DNA from 2 places in the Kitasatospora sp. YST-16 genome. Region 2 is predicted to be linked to the other one. Evidence: riboswitches for the same ligand, from Rfam matches in the RefSeq annotation. Region 2 holds a riboswitch; the other holds the start of a gene.
What was found. Region 2 has a riboswitch for S-adenosylmethionine ahead of thrC (threonine synthase). Riboswitches for the same ligand answer to the same signal wherever they lie in the genome.

Region 1 (7,187 bases), 2.3 Mb from region 2:
GGGAAGATGTAGACGATCTTGTCGGCGTCGATCGACGCGTACGACGCGATGAAGCCGACGGTCGCCAGCATCGACACCACGAACAGCAGCGACACCTGGCGCTCGGCCCGCTTGGCGGCCCGCTCGTCGATGTCGGTCCGACGCGGCTCGTGGGCCGGCAGGCCCGGGTCGGCGAACGGGTCGCCGTGGGTGGCGACGTCCGTGCCGTGGGAGGCGTCGTGCGCCTCCGGCAGGTTCTCTGACATGTCGTGGCTCATGACTTCTTGGCCTTGGTGGTGTGGGCGGCGACCCAGATCGCGATCACGATCAGCGTGCCGAGACCGAAGATCCAGCCGAACAGGCCCTCGGTCACCGGACCGAGGCTGCCCAGGGCGAGACCGCCCTGGTTGGGCTCGTCGTTCGTGTGGCGGACGAACGCCACGATCTCGCGCTTCTGCTCCTCCGGCATGGTGGTGTCGGGGAAGGACGGCATGTTCTGCGGGCCGGTCTGCATGGCCTCGTAGATGTGCTTCGCGTCCACGCCCTCCAGGGACGGGGCGAACTTGCCGTTGGTCAGCGCACCGCCCTTGCCGGCGAAGTTGTGGCACTGGGCGCAGTTGGTGCGGAACAGCTCGCCGCCCTTGGCGACCTGCTCGGCGTTGGTCACCGGGTCGTCGGAGGGCTGGTACTGCTTGCTGTCCGGCGCGACCGGGCCGGGGCCGAGCGAGGCCACGTAGGCGGCCAGCTGGTCGATCTCGGCCTGGGAGTAGATGTTCTTCTTGCGCGGGACCTGGGCGCCCGGCTGCTGGGCCGGCATGCGGCCGGTGCCGACCTGGAAGTCGACAGCCGCGGAGCCGACGCCGACCAGCGACGGACCGTCGGAGGTGCCCTGGCCGTTCAGGCCGTGGCAGGAGGAGCAGCCGACGGCGAAGAGCTTCTTGCCCTCGTCGATGGCGAGCGACTGCGCGGAGCTGTCGGCCTGCGCCTTCTCGGCGGGCGCGAAAGCGGCGTACAGCCCCCCGGTGGCCGCCAGGGCGAGAAGTAGGACGACGACCGCCGCCAGTGGGTGGCGCCGTCGTGCGGAGAGCTTTTTCACGGAATAACCCCGGTGTCAGGATCTGGTCGGCAGCAGCCTGCCCCTGACTCCCACGCGTCCAGGTGACGCCGGGTCAGGGGCGGGGCGGCTGTTACTTGATCAGGTAGATGGTCGCGAACAGGCCGATCCACACGACGTCGACGAAGTGCCAGTAGTACGACACCACGATCGCCGCGGTGGCCTGCTCGTGGGTGAAGCGCCGCGCCGCGTAGGTCCGTCCGAGGACCAGCAGGAAGGCGATCAGACCACCCGTCACGTGGAGTCCGTGGAAGCCGGTGGTCAGGTAGAACACCGTGCCGTACGGGTCCGAGGACAGGGAGAGGCCGTCCTTCTTGACCAGCTCGGTGTACTCGAAGATCTGGCCGCCGATGAAGATGGCGCCCATCACGAAGGTGATCGTGAACCACGAGCGCAGCTTCTTCACGTCACCGCGCTCGGCGGCGAACACGCCGAGCTGGCAGGTGAGGGAGGAGAGCACCAGGATCGTGGTGTTGACCGAGGAGAAGGGCACGTTGAGGGCATGGGCCTTCTCGTGCCAGAACTCGGCGCCCTTGACCGAGCGGAGGGTGAAGTACATCGCGAACAGGGCCGCGAAGAACATCAGCTCCGAGCTCAGCCAGACAATGGTTCCGACGCTGACCAGGTTCGGCCTGTTGACCGCTCCGTGCGCGTGTCCGGTTTCTGTTGCTGTTGCTGTCGCCACGACGGACATTATGTCGGTCCCTTATTCCGTCTTCACGCCGGGGGGTGTCCCTCGGAGTGTCCGGTGCGTGAGGTATGCCCGCCTCGCGCACCGCCCGTTTTCTGACGGTTGTTCGGACCGGGTGAGCCTACTGGGCCGGCGGGGTGAGTCCGGGGCGCGGCGGCTTGAGCGAGATCGCGTCGGGGTCTCCGCAGGACGGGCGCGCGGGAGTAGCATCCGTCCCAGGACGTGGTCCGGGTCACACTGGGCCGTTCGGTCGGGGCCGCCCGGCGTGGGCACACATATAAGAGGACGAGCACCAGGAAGCAGGGGCCATGGCGCAGCACTCCGACGAGACGCTCACCGTTCTCGTCTACAGCGACGACCGCAACACCCGTGAGCAGGTGACCCTCGCCCTCGGCAGGCGGCCCGCCGCGGACGTGCCCGCCCTCGAGTACCTGGAGTGCGCCACCGCCCCCGCGGTGCTGCGCGCCCTGGAGAAGGGCGGCATCGACCTGTGCGTGCTGGACGGCGAGGCCGCCCCGGTCGGCGGGCTGGGCCTGACCCGGCAGTTGAAGGACGAGATCTACGGCTGCCCGCCGGTGCTGGTGGTGATCGGCCGGCCGCAGGACTCCTGGCTCGCCGCCTGGAGCCGGGCCGACGCCGCGATCTCGCACCCCGTCGACCCGGTCGCCCTCGCCGACGCCGCGACCGCGCTGCTGCGGGCCCGGCTGGCCCGGCGGGCGCCCGCCGGGCGCTGACCCGTTCCACCGGCGCGTCTCAACTGGAGAGAAGGGGACGGCAACCCCGGGCGGCCGTCCCCGCTCCCTCGATAGGCTGACGTCATTCCTCTGGGATCCCTCCGGGACGATGACGAGAGCTGGAGTCAGCCATGGTGAACGCGCACTCTGCGAACGGCGGTAGCGACCCCGCGCAGGTGGTCCGCACCTGGCCCGGCCTGCTCAGCTCGCTGCTGGGGGGCAACGACCTCAGCCAGGCCGACACCGCCTGGGCGATGGACCGGATCATGAGCGGCGAGGCCAGCCCCGTGCAGGTGGCCGGCTTCCTGATCGCCATGCGCGGCAAGGGCGAGACGGTCGAGGAGATCGCCGGCCTGGTCGAGGCGATGTACGCGCACGCCCTGCCGCTGGAGATCCCCGGGCCCGCGGTCGACATCGTCGGCACCGGCGGCGACCGGGCCAAGACCGTCAACATCTCCACCATGTCCGCGGTGGTCGCGGCCGCGGCCGGGGCGAAGGTGATCAAGCACGGCAACCGGGCCTCCTCCTCGGCCACCGGCTCCTCGGACGTGCTCGGCCGGCTCGGCGTCAACCTGGAGCTGTCCGCCGACCGGGTCGCGGCGGTGGCCGAGGAGGTCGGCCTGACCTTCTGCTTCGCCGCCAAGTTCCACCCCTCGATGCGCCACACCGCCCAGGCGCGCGCCGAGTTGGCCGTCCCGACGGTCTTCAACATCCTCGGCCCGCTCACCAACCCGGCGAAGGTCACCTCGCACGCCGTCGGCTGCTTCGACACCCGGCTGGCCGGGCTGATCGCCGGCGTGCTGGCCCGGCGCGGCGCGCAGGGCCTGGTCTTCCGGGGCGACGACGGGCTCGACGAGCTGACCGTCACCACCACCTCGCACGTCTGGGTGATCCGCGGCGGCGAGGTGACGGAGCTCGAGTTCGACCCGCGCGAGGTCGGGATCGACCTGGTCGGGATCGAGGCGCTGCGCGGCGCCGACGCCGAGTACAACGCGGACGTCGCGCGCCGGGTGCTGAACGGCGAGCGCGGGCCGGTGCGGGACGCCGTCCTGCTCAACAGCGCGGCCGCGCTGGTCGCGCTGGAGCTCGGGGACGCGCCGCTGGTCGAACAGATCGCGGCGGCGATGGAGCGGACGGCGGCGGCGATCGACTCCGGGACGGCGGGGGAGCTGCTGAAGCGCTGGGCGGAGGCGACCCGGGCCTGACGGCGGGCCGGGGGCGGCCGTTCCGGGTTTCCGGCGCCAGCTGCCCCTGGCGCCAACTGCCCCCGGCGGCAAGGGCTTTCGGCTGGGACGGACAGGGTCGGTCGGCCGTTCTCCGGGCCCCGGCGGGGCCCGGTTCCGTATCGGGATGCGGACAGGTGTTGAGACCGGGGCGGTCTCGTGTACTGTCTTCCGCAGGTCATGAGTGGCAGCGACAAGCCCCAGCTTGCTGTCCGGCAACCCTCCGTCCGTGGCGGGGTGCCCTGGGTGAGGACCGGGCCGCGTGGCGATCAGTCCGCGTGGCAAGCGCGGACTTCCGGTGGGTGCACTTCCGGGGTCCTGACCCCGTGGAGGAGTGCACCCATGTCTGTTGTCACCGAGATCTGCGAGCCGCTGGCGGTGCTGGGCGGGGACGTCGAGGTCCCGCTGGCCTCCGGGGAGAAGGTCGGGTACGCGGCGCTGGACTACGCGGCGAGCGCGCCGGCCCTGCAGCGGGTGTGGGACGACGTGGCGGCGTACGCGCCGTACTACGGGTCGGTGCACCGCGGGGCCGGGTACCTGTCGCAGCTGTCCACCGACCTGTTCGAGCAGAGCCGGCGGACCGTCGCCGAGTTCCTGGACCTGCGCGACGGGGACCAGGTGGTGTTCACCCGGGCGACCACCGACTCGCTGAACCTGCTGGCGGGGGCGGTCCCGGCCGGGACCGAGGTGTTCGCGTTCGAGACCGAGCACCACGCCTCGCTGCTGCCGTGGCGGCGCGAGGGCCTGGCGGTGCGCTACCTGCGGGCGCCGCGTTCGCACGCCGAGGCGGTGGCGGCGCTGGAGGAGGCGCTGCTGGGCGCGGCCGAGGGCCCGAAGCTGTTCTGCGTGACCGGCGCGTCCAACGTGACCGGCGAGCTGTGGCCGGTCAAGGAGCTGACCGCGGTCGCGCACCGCTACGGCGCCCGGGTGGTGCTGGACGCGGCCCAGCTGGCGCCCCACCACCGGGTCTCGGTGCGGGAGTTGGACGTCGACTGGGTGGCGTTCTCCGGGCACAAGCTGTACGCGCCGTTCGGCGCCGGCGTGCTGGCGGGCCGCTCGGACTGGCTGGACGCGGCCGAGCCGTACCTGGCCGGCGGCGGGGCGAGCCGGACGGTGGCCCGGGAGCTGGACGGCTCGGTGGCGGTCGAGTGGCACACCGGCCCGGCCCGGCACGAGGCCGGTTCGCCGAACGTGATCGGCGCGTACGCGATCGCCTCGGCCTGCCGGGCGCTGGACGAGGCGGGCTTCGAGGCGCTGGAGGCCCGGGAGCGGGCGCTGGTGGCGAAGCTGACCGAGGGCCTGGCGGCGATCCCCGAGGTGCGGGTGCTCAACCTGTTCGGCGAGGGCTCGGACCGGGTCGGCGTGGTGTCCTTCGTGGTGCGCGGCTGGAACAGCTCGCACTTCTCGGCCGCGCTGTCCGCCGAGTACGGCATCGGCGTCCGGGACGGGCTGTTCTGCGCGCACCCGCTGGTGCGCACCCTGCTGGGCGGCGAGGAGGCGGCCCCCAGCGAGTGCGGGGCGCCGGAGCCGTCGCTGCCCGGCGAGCGCAGCCTGAACGCGATCCGGGTCAGCTTCGGCGCCGGGACCCCGGTCGAGCACGTCGACCGGTTCCTGACCGCCGTCCGCGAGCTGGTCAGCGACGGCGCGAAGTGGAGCTACCGCAACGAGGGCGGCCGCTGCGTCGTAGACACCCAGCAGCAGCGCTGAGCGCTCAGCCGTCCAGGCCGAGCGAGAACGCGGCCTCCAGGTCGTGCTGGGAGTAGGTGCGGAAGGCGATGTGGGTCTCGGTGTTCGTCACGCCCGGGACCTTGTTGAGGCGGCCGGGGATCACCTCGGCCAGGTCCTCGTGGTTGCGGACCCGGACCATGGCGACCAGGTCGTAGGTGCCGGTGACGGAGTAGACCTCGCTGACGCCCTCGATGGCGGCGATCGCCTCGGCGATCTCGGGGATCCGGTCGACGTCGGTGTTGATGAGGACGATCGCGGTGATCACTGGGCAACTCCCGTTCGAGAAGGTCCGCTCAGGGTATCGCCCGCCGGACGGGCGGCCCACGCGAACAACCAGCCCGTCACGAAGCCGATCACGTGCACCAGGTAGGCCACCCCGTCACCGCCGGAGGTGACCGACCAGGACTGCAGGACGAACCACAGGCCGAGCACCAGCCAGGCCGGAAAGCGCAGCGGGAGGAACAGCAGGAGCGGCACCAGCGCGGTCACCCGGGCCCGCGGGTACAGCCGCAGGAACGCGCCCAGCACCCCGGCGATCGCGCCGGACGCGCCGACCAGCGCCCGCACCGCGTCGGGGGTGCCGGACTCGGCCAGCGCGTAGCCGTAGGTGGCCAGGCAGCCGATCGCCAGGTAGCCGACCAGGAAGCGGACCCGGCCCAGCCGGGCCTCCACGGCCGGGCCGAAGACGTACAGGAACAGCAGGTTCCCGATCAGGTGCAGCCAGCCCGCGTGGACGAACAGCGCGGTCAGCACCGACAGTTCGGGGCTCTTGCCGGGGGTGGCCGGCAGCACGCAGCCGGGCGCCGCCGGGGGGAGCGCCGACAGCTGGGCGGCCGTCAGGGGGCGGCCGCCCAGCAGTTCGGCCGGGACGGCGCCCCAGCGGTGCTCGTAGCGCTGCTCGGCGCAGGCCCGGGCGTCGCCGCTGCCGTACAGCGGGTTGGGGCCGGACGGGCCGAGCAGCATGACCAGGGCGGCCAGCGCGATCAGCAGGTACGTGGCGACCGGGGTGCGGGCGGCCCGCTCGGCCGCCGGCGAACCGGCCCGGGCGGGGGCGGAGAGCACCATACCGGTCAGCATTCCTCGGGGGCGCACCCGCGACACCGGGCGCTGGGCCGGCCGGGTGAGCGTCCGGGCTGTGGACCGGTGATCCGTCCGCCCGGCCGCAGGCAATAGGCTGGAGGCCCGGAACCGGGACCAGCCGAGAGGGACCACTGATGAGCATTGCCGCGCCGACCGCCGAGACCCGCTGGCGCTGCACCCTGTGCGGCAACCTGACCCGCTTCGACGTCACCCGTTCGTCCCGGGTGACCGACTTCCTGCACTTCGACCTCTCCGGCGAGTCCAAGGTCGAGGAGACCCATGTGCTGTCCGAGACCATCGAGTCGGTGCGCTGCCGCTGGTGCAACGCCGTCGACCAGGTCGAGCTGGTGGCCCGTCCCGGGGCCGAGGAGCCCGCCGAGGGCGACGCCCAGCAGGGCTGACGCAGTTCCCACCGCCCCGCGTTCCCGTCCGCCCCGGACGGGGGCGCGGGGCGGACTCGTCGGCGGGGTGCTGTCGGTGCGGCACGGTAGACGGGACAATCGAGCAGTAGCGGCGGACAGCAACGCCCGCCCGGCACCCGCCGGGAGGGCCCGCCCGGACCAGGATCGGAGCCGAGGACAGTGGCGGAGGCAGCGAACGCGCCCGCGGGCACGGACGGGACCGCGCCCGGCCCGGCC
Region 2 (7,187 bases):
CAGGGGCGGTGTGACGGGGGCGGTGTGACGGGGGCGGGGCATAGCCTGGACGCATGGCCGAACTGACCGAACGCGACCGGGCCGTGCTCGCCCTGGAAGCCCGCGGGTGGCGGACCGCCGGTGCCAAGGAGCAGGCGATCCGGCAGGAGCTCGGCATCTCCGCCACCCGCTACCACCAGCTGCTCAACGCCCTGCTCGACCGGGCCGAGGCACTCGCCCACGACCCGGTCCTGGTCAACCGGCTGCGCCGGATCCGGCAGGCGCGGCGCGAAGCCCGGCAGTGACCACCGGCCCGATAGCCGCCCGGCGACCGGCGGCGGCCGGTAGCGTCGGGGGCATGGGAATCGCTGAACAGATCACGACCCAGGCAGGTCGGACCGGACTGGCGGGCCTGCTCGCCGATCCGAAGTCCGCCGTCGTGGGACTCGACTTCGACGGCACGCTCGCCCCGATCGTCGCCGACCCCGACCGGGCCCGCGCCCACCCCGGCGTCGTCCCCGCACTCGGCGCGCTGGCCCCGCTGGTCGGCGCGGTCGTCGTGGTCACCGGACGGCCCGCCGCGACCGCCGCCGCGTACGGCGGCTTCACCGCCGCCCCCGGCCTCGAACACCTCACCGTCCTCGGCCACTACGGCGCCGAACGCTGGGACGCCCGCAGCAACGCCGTCACCGCCGCCCCGGCACCGCCCGGGGTGGCCGCCGTCCGCGGCGAACTGCCGTCGCTGCTCGCCGGGTTGGACGTGCCCGAGGGCACCTTCGTCGAGGACAAGGAACGCGCGCTGGCCGTCCACACCCGGCGCGCCCCCGAACCGGACGCGCTGCTGGAACGGCTGCGCGGGCCGCTCGACGAACTCGCCGGGCGGCACGGACTCGTCGTCGAACCCGGCCGGATGGTCCTCGAACTGCGGCCGCCCGGGGTCGACAAGGGAGCCGCCCTGCACGAGTTCCTCGCCGAACGGGACGCGGGCCCGGTCCTCTTCGCCGGCGACGACCTCGGCGACCTCGCCGCCTACGCGGAGATCGGCCGCCGCCGCGAAGCCGGCCACCCCGGCCTGCTCGTCTGCAGCGGCCCCGTCACCGGCGAACCCCCGGTCGCGGCCCTCGCCGAACGCGCCGACCTGCTGGTCGCCGGGCCGGCGGGGGTGGTCGACCTGCTGAACGGGCTGACGGAACTGCTGCGGGGGTAGGCCGCGGGCGCGAGCGGGATGGTGCGAAACCGGGGGCGCGGGGAACTGCGCGCAGCGGAGGGGCACGTCAGCGAGGTCGCGGGACAGTGCAAGTGGCTGTCCTGCGAGGCGATCTGGCTGTGGGTGCTCGGTTGGCCGCGCAGTTCCCCGCGCCCCCGGTTTCGCTCGGGTGGGCCTACAGCAATTCTCCTGCGCCCTGTCTGCGCCTTCCGGTCTGTGCCTCTGGCCTCAGAGCGCGTGGAGCTGGTCCAGGAACCACTGCTGGGGTGGGAGGGCGGTGGCGGCGGCGGCGAGGCGTTTGGTGCGGTCGGTGCGTTCGGCGGGGGGCATGGTGAGGGCTTCGGCGAGGGCGTCGGCGGTGGCGATGACGTCGTAGGGGTTGACGGTGATCGCGTCGTCGGCGAGTTCGGCGTACGCGCCGGCCTCGCGGGACAGGACGAGGGCGCAGCCGTGGTCGGAGACGACGGGGACCTCCTTGGCGACCAGGTTCATGCCGTCGCGGATCGGGTTGACCAGGGCGACGTCGGCGAGCCGGTACGCGGCGAGGGAGCGCGGGAAGTCGTCGTTGACGTGCAGGATGAGCGGCTGCCAGTCGGCGGTGCCGAACTCGGTGTTGATCTCCTCGGCGAGGCGCTGCACCTCGGCGGTGTAGTCGCGGTACTCGGCGAGGTCGGTGCGGGAGGGGTAGGCGAAGGCGATGTGGACGACGTTGCCGAGCCACTCGGGGCGGGTGCGCAGCAGGTGCCGGTAGGCGAGCAGGCCGCGGACGATGTTCTTGCTGAGTTCGGTGCGGTCGACCCGGACGATGGTGCGGCGCTCGCCCACGGCCTCGCGCAGGGTGGCGAGGCGTTCGTCGACGTCGGGCCGGTGGGCGCGTTCGCGCAGGAACTCGGCGTCGGCGCCGAGGCCGTGCACGCCGAGCCGGGTGGTGCGGCCGCCGTGGGTGACGGTCAGTTCGGAGCGGTCGACCTGCGCGCCGAGGACGGCCTCGCAGCAGTCGGCGAAGGCGAGGGCCCAGCGGCGGGTGAGGAAGGCGGCGCGGTCGGCGCCGAGGATGCCTTCGAGGACGGCGGCGGCGACGTCGTCGGGCAGCAGCCGGTAGTAGTCCGGCGGGGCCCAGGGGGTGTGCGAGAAGTGGCCGATCCGCAGGTCGGGGCGGAGTTCGCGGAGCAGGGCGGGGGCCAGCGAGAGGTGGTAGTCCTGCACCAGGACGGCGGCGCCGGGGGCGGCCTCGGCGGCGAGGGCTTCGGCGAAGGCGGCGTTGTACGCCCGGTAGGCGGCCCACTCGGTGCGGAAGTCGGCGCCGAAGGCGGGCTGCACGGGCGTCTGGTAGAGCAGGTGGTGGACGAACCAGAGGGTGGAGTTGGCGACGCCGTTGTAGGCGCGGGCGAAGGTCTCCGGATCGATGTCCAGCATCCGGACGGCCTGTCCGCCGACGTCGTGGCCGGCCAGGTCGAGGCGGCCGTCGGGGGCCTGCCGGGCGGCGGTGCGGTCGGCGTCGGAGAGGGCGGCGCAGACCCAGACCGCGTTCGGGTCGTCGATCGCGGAGAGCCCGGACACCAGGCCGCCACCGCCTCTGCGGAGGGTCAGTGAGCCGTCGTCCTCCGTGCGGAAGGACACCGGGCCGCGGTTGGAGGCCACCAGGATCGGGGCGGCTCCGGACTGCTGGGGGCGTTCGGACGCGTGATCGGCCATACAGCCAACCTTGCCGTGCGATCACCGGACCAAACCACTCGGCGCGGTGCGTGCCGGGTGAACTCCCGGGGTCAGCGGTCGCGGTACTCGGGGACGGCGGCCATCGGGGGGCGTTCGGTGGCCGGGACGGGGTGGGTGCGGGGGGTGAAGCCCGCGGCGGTGCGGGTGTACTGGGTGAGCAGCGGCCGGACCAGGTCGGGGTCGGCCTTGAGGCGGTGGGTGCGGTCCAGGCGTTCCAGGGCGGTGCGGTAGATGGTGGCGGCCATCCGGCCCAGCGCCTGGCCGTCCTGGTGCCGGTGGTGCCGGACGCCGACGTCGACCTGGGCCAGCGCGTCCAGCCCGGCCAGCTCCAACGCGTCGACCAGCAGGCCGAGTTCGACGCCGTAGCCGGTCGGGAAGGGCAGCCGCTCCAGCAGGCTGCGGCGGGCCGCGTACTCGCCGCCGAGGGGCTGGACGAAGCCGGCCAGCTGCGGCCAGTGCAGGCTGAGCAGCGGGCGGGCGACCAGTTCGGTGACCCGGCCGCCGCCGGCCGGGACGACGGCGCCGTCGGCCTCGAAGGGCCGGTCGTACATGGCCTTGACCAGTTGCAGGGCCGGGTCGGTGAGCAGTGGGCCGATGATGCCGGAGACGAAGGCCGGGTCGAACTCGCGCAGGTCGGCGTCGACGAAGCAGACGATCGCGCCGCTGGTGGCGAGCAGCGAGCGCCACAGCACCTCGCCCTTGCCGGGTTCGGCGGGCAGCCGGGGCAGGATCGCGTCGCGGTGCACCACCCGGGCGCCGGCGGCGGCCGCGGCGGCGGCGGTGCCGTCCTGCGAGCCGGAGTCGACCACCACCAGCTCGTCGACCAGCGGGACGCGCTCGACCAGCTCGGTGCGGATCGCGGCGACGATCTCGCCGACGGTGGGCTCCTCGTCCAGCGCGGGCAGCACCACGCTGACGGTGCCGGCCGCCCCGGCGGCGCGTTTGGCGGCCAGCAGCAGGTCGAGCGGCCGGTCGGCGGCCGTCCACGATCGGCGGCGCAGCCAGTCGGCCACCTCCGGCAGGACCCCGGGCTCGGGCTGCTCCGGCAAGTCTCGCTCCCTGTGTCGGTTCGTCTCGGGTGTCGGACGCGGGGGTGGGTCCGCGCGGGCCTTCGGATACAGTCTTCGTATTGCGATCGTGCCTTCGCACCCGGGGGTCGCTCGCAGCGTACGACCACAACTTCACAGAGCTCATCCAGAGGGACTGAGGGAACGGCCCGTTGAAGTCCCGGCAACCCTCCCGCGCGGCCAGCAGGCCCGGCGGGACAGGTGCCAATTCCGTCCCGGACGCGACCGCGCTCCGGGGAAGATGAGGAGAAAGGGCCTCGCCACCATGGCTGTTGACACCGCCGCACCCACCGCCGTCGACCTCGGTCCCGCGACCGCGCTGTCCTGTCGGGAGTGCGGAACGCGCTTCCCGCTCGGCCCGAGCTTCGCCTGCCTGGAGTGCTTCGGCCCGCTGGAGATCGCCTACGACTACGCGGGCTACGACGCCGAGGAGCTGCGCAAGCGGATCGAGGCCGGCCCGGCGTCGATCTGGCGCTACGCCCCGCTGCTGCCCGTCCCGGCAGACGTGGCCGGCAAGCCGAACCTGAACCCGGGCTGGACCCCGCTGGTCAAGGCCGACAACCTGGGCCGCGAGCTGGGCTTCACCGCGCAGCTGCACATCAAGGACGACTCGGGCAACCCGACCCACTCCTTCAAGGACCGGGTGGTGGCCTGCGCGATCGAGGCCGCCCGGGCCTTCGACTTCACCACGCTGTCCTGCTCCTCCACCGGCAACCTGGCCGGCGCGGTGGGCGCCGCGGCCGCCCGGGCCGGCTTCAAGTCCTGCGTGTTCATCCCGCACGACCTGGAGCAGGGCAAGGTCGTGATGGCCGGCGTGTACGGCGGCGAGCTGGTCGGCATCGACGGCAACTACGACGACGTGAACCGCTTCTGCTCCGAGCTGATCGGCGACCCGGCCGGCGAGGGCTGGGGCTTCGTGAACGTCAACCTGCGCCCGTACTACGGCGAGGGCTCCAAGACCCTGGCGTTCGAGATCTGCGAGCAGCTCGGCTGGCGGCTGCCCGACCAGCTCGTCATCCCGATCGCCTCCGGCTCCCAGCTCACCAAGATCGACAAGGGCCTGCAGGAGCTGATCAAGCTCGGCTTGGTCGAGGACAAGCCGTACAAGATCTTCGGCGCCCAGGCCGAGGGCTGCTCCCCGGTCTCGGCCGCCTTCAAGGCCGGCCGCGACGTGATCAAGCCGGTCAAGCCGGACACCATCGCCAAGTCGCTGGCGATCGGCAACCCGGCCGACGGCCCGTACGTGCTGGACATCGCCCGCCGCACCGGCGGCGCGGTCGAGGACGTCACCGACGCCGAGGTGGTCGAGGCGATCAAGCTGCTCGCCCGCACCGAGGGGATCTTCGCCGAGACCGCGGGCGGCGTCACCGTGGGCGTGCTGAAGAAGCTGGTCGAGACCGGCCTGCTGGACCCGTCCAAGGAGACCGTCGCGATCAACACCGGCGACGGCCTCAAGACCCTCGACGCGGTCGCCGACGCCGGCATGACCGCCGTGATCCGCCCGACGCTGGAGTCCTTCCGCGCCGCCGGCCTCGCCACCGCCTGACACCCCCCCACGCCGCCCCACGCCCGAGGAGCACCGCATGAGCGCCACCGTCCGCATCCCGACCATCCTGCGCACCTACACCGGCGGCGCCGCCGAGGTGACCGCCGAGGGCGCGACCCTGTCCGCCGTCATCGCGGACCTGGAGGCGAACCACGCCGGCATCGCCGCCCGCCTGCTGGACGACACCGGCAAGCTGCGCCGCTTCGTCAACGTGTACGTGAACGACGACGACGTGCGCTTCGCCGAGGGCCTGGAGACCGAGATCAAGGACGGCGCCTCGGTGTCGATCATTCCGGCGGTGGCCGGCGGTTGCTGAACCGCCCGCATTCCCGCGGCCGCCGTTCGGTCCGGAATTCCTTTTTCCGGACCGGGCGGCGGCCCGTTGCGCGCCGGGGCCCGGCGGCCCGGTTACCTGCGGTTTTCCGGCGCGGCGGGTCGCCGGAATTCCGACCGGTTCGGGGGAGTAGAGTTCCGGTCAGGTCCGTTCCCCTCCACGGCCCGGTTCAATCCTCGTTTTCCGCACCGCGCTCCGCCCGTGCAGAACCCGTTCCGCCCCCGCTTCCGCCTCGCTTCCGTCCCGCGCGCTGAGACGTCCGCCGGGGAGCTTTCCGCCTGTTCTGTCAGGCCGCCGTCAGAATTGTTCCGTCGTTTTGCGGCGACGCGTCCGTTATGTCCCGTGGCAATTGTCGACGGATGCGCCTTTCGTTCCGAAATATCCCCCGCCGGGCGGCGGGGTTCCCCGCAAATTGGGCCTGTTGCAGAGGGCGCATATCCGGATACATTCAGCCGCGACAGAGGCTGCGCCGTACGGGGGGGAGTCCCCAGGCCGGTCTTCCAGACCTCCGGGTCCGCGTCCTGCGGATCTCTGAAGGGCCAGCACAGCACAAGGGGAGTTCGGAATGGCTCAGGGCACCGTCAAGTGGTTCAACGCCGAGAAGGGCTACGGCTTCATCGCGGTCGACGGTGGAGCGGACGTGTTCGTCCACTACAGCGCGATCCAGATGGACGGCTACCGCACCCTGGAAGAGGGCCAGCGGGTCGAGTTCGAGATCTCGCAGGGTCAGAAGGGTCCGCAGGCCGACATGGTCCGCGCCGCCGGCGCCTGACGGCCCCGGCGGACCGCCACGCACCGAAACTCGCAGGCCCGCCCCCGACGCGACGCGTCCGGGGCGGGCCTGCGGGCTTTCCGGGCGGCCCGCGGGTTGCCCGGCGGCCGGTCGGCGGGGCCCCAATGGGCTTGCACTCGCCACCCCAGAGTGCTAATCATTGGCGTTAGCACTCACCGTGTGAGAGTGACAAACGGACCGGGCCGGTGAGGCCCCGGAAGCGGTAGGGGAAGGGACCCCCGCTCTCCTGGGCCGTCCGTCGCGGGCACCCCTTGGTCCGAGCAGTCGACCGTGTCCCGGAGGACCACTTCTGATGGCCAAGATCATCGCCTTTGACGAGGAAGCCCGCCGCGGCCTTGAGCGTGGCATGAACCAGCTTGCCGACGCCGTGAAGGTCACGCTCGGCCCCAAGGGTCGCAACGTCGTCCTGGAGAAGAAGTGGGGCGCCCCCACGATCACCAACGACGGTGTCTCCATCGCCAAGGAGATCGAGCTCGAGGACCCGTACGAGAAGATCGGCGCCGAGCTGGTCAAGGAGGTCGCCAAGAAGACCGACGACGTCGCGG

Region 1: it holds a riboswitch for S-adenosylmethionine, as region 2 does, so the genes downstream of both, OU787_RS07930 (aminotransferase class V-fold PLP-dependent enzyme) here and thrC (threonine synthase) in region 2, are expected to answer to the same signal.

Annotation. Positions count from the first base shown of each region.
Region 1 is NZ_CP113837.1:1,746,073-1,753,259, reverse strand. It holds gene qcrA (cytochrome bc1 complex Rieske iron-sulfur subunit) at 1-245, opposite strand, end outside; gene qcrC (cytochrome bc1 complex diheme cytochrome c subunit) at 254-1,075, opposite strand; gene ctaE (aa3-type cytochrome oxidase subunit III) at 1,167-1,787, opposite strand; gene OU787_RS07940 (hypothetical protein) at 2,093-2,518, shown strand; gene trpD (anthranilate phosphoribosyltransferase) at 2,650-3,723, shown strand; SAM riboswitch class IV at 3,918-4,035, shown strand; gene OU787_RS07930 (aminotransferase class V-fold PLP-dependent enzyme) at 4,084-5,448, shown strand; gene OU787_RS07925 (Lrp/AsnC ligand binding domain-containing protein) at 5,453-5,734, opposite strand; gene OU787_RS07920 (rhomboid family intramembrane serine protease) at 5,731-6,534, opposite strand; gene OU787_RS07915 (hypothetical protein) at 6,684-6,950, shown strand; partial or broken gene OU787_RS07910 (NYN domain-containing protein) at 7,131-7,187, shown strand, end outside.
Region 2 is NZ_CP113837.1:3,998,250-4,005,436, forward strand. It holds gene OU787_RS18410 (DUF3263 domain-containing protein) at 54-284, shown strand; gene otsB (trehalose-phosphatase) at 338-1,186, shown strand; gene OU787_RS18420 (alpha,alpha-trehalose-phosphate synthase (UDP-forming)) at 1,415-2,881, opposite strand; gene OU787_RS18425 (glucosyl-3-phosphoglycerate synthase) at 2,953-3,951, opposite strand; SAM riboswitch class I at 4,090-4,217, shown strand; gene thrC (threonine synthase) at 4,235-5,515, shown strand; gene OU787_RS18435 (MoaD/ThiS family protein) at 5,553-5,831, shown strand; gene OU787_RS18440 (cold-shock protein) at 6,415-6,621, shown strand; gene groL (chaperonin GroEL) at 6,935-7,187, shown strand, end outside.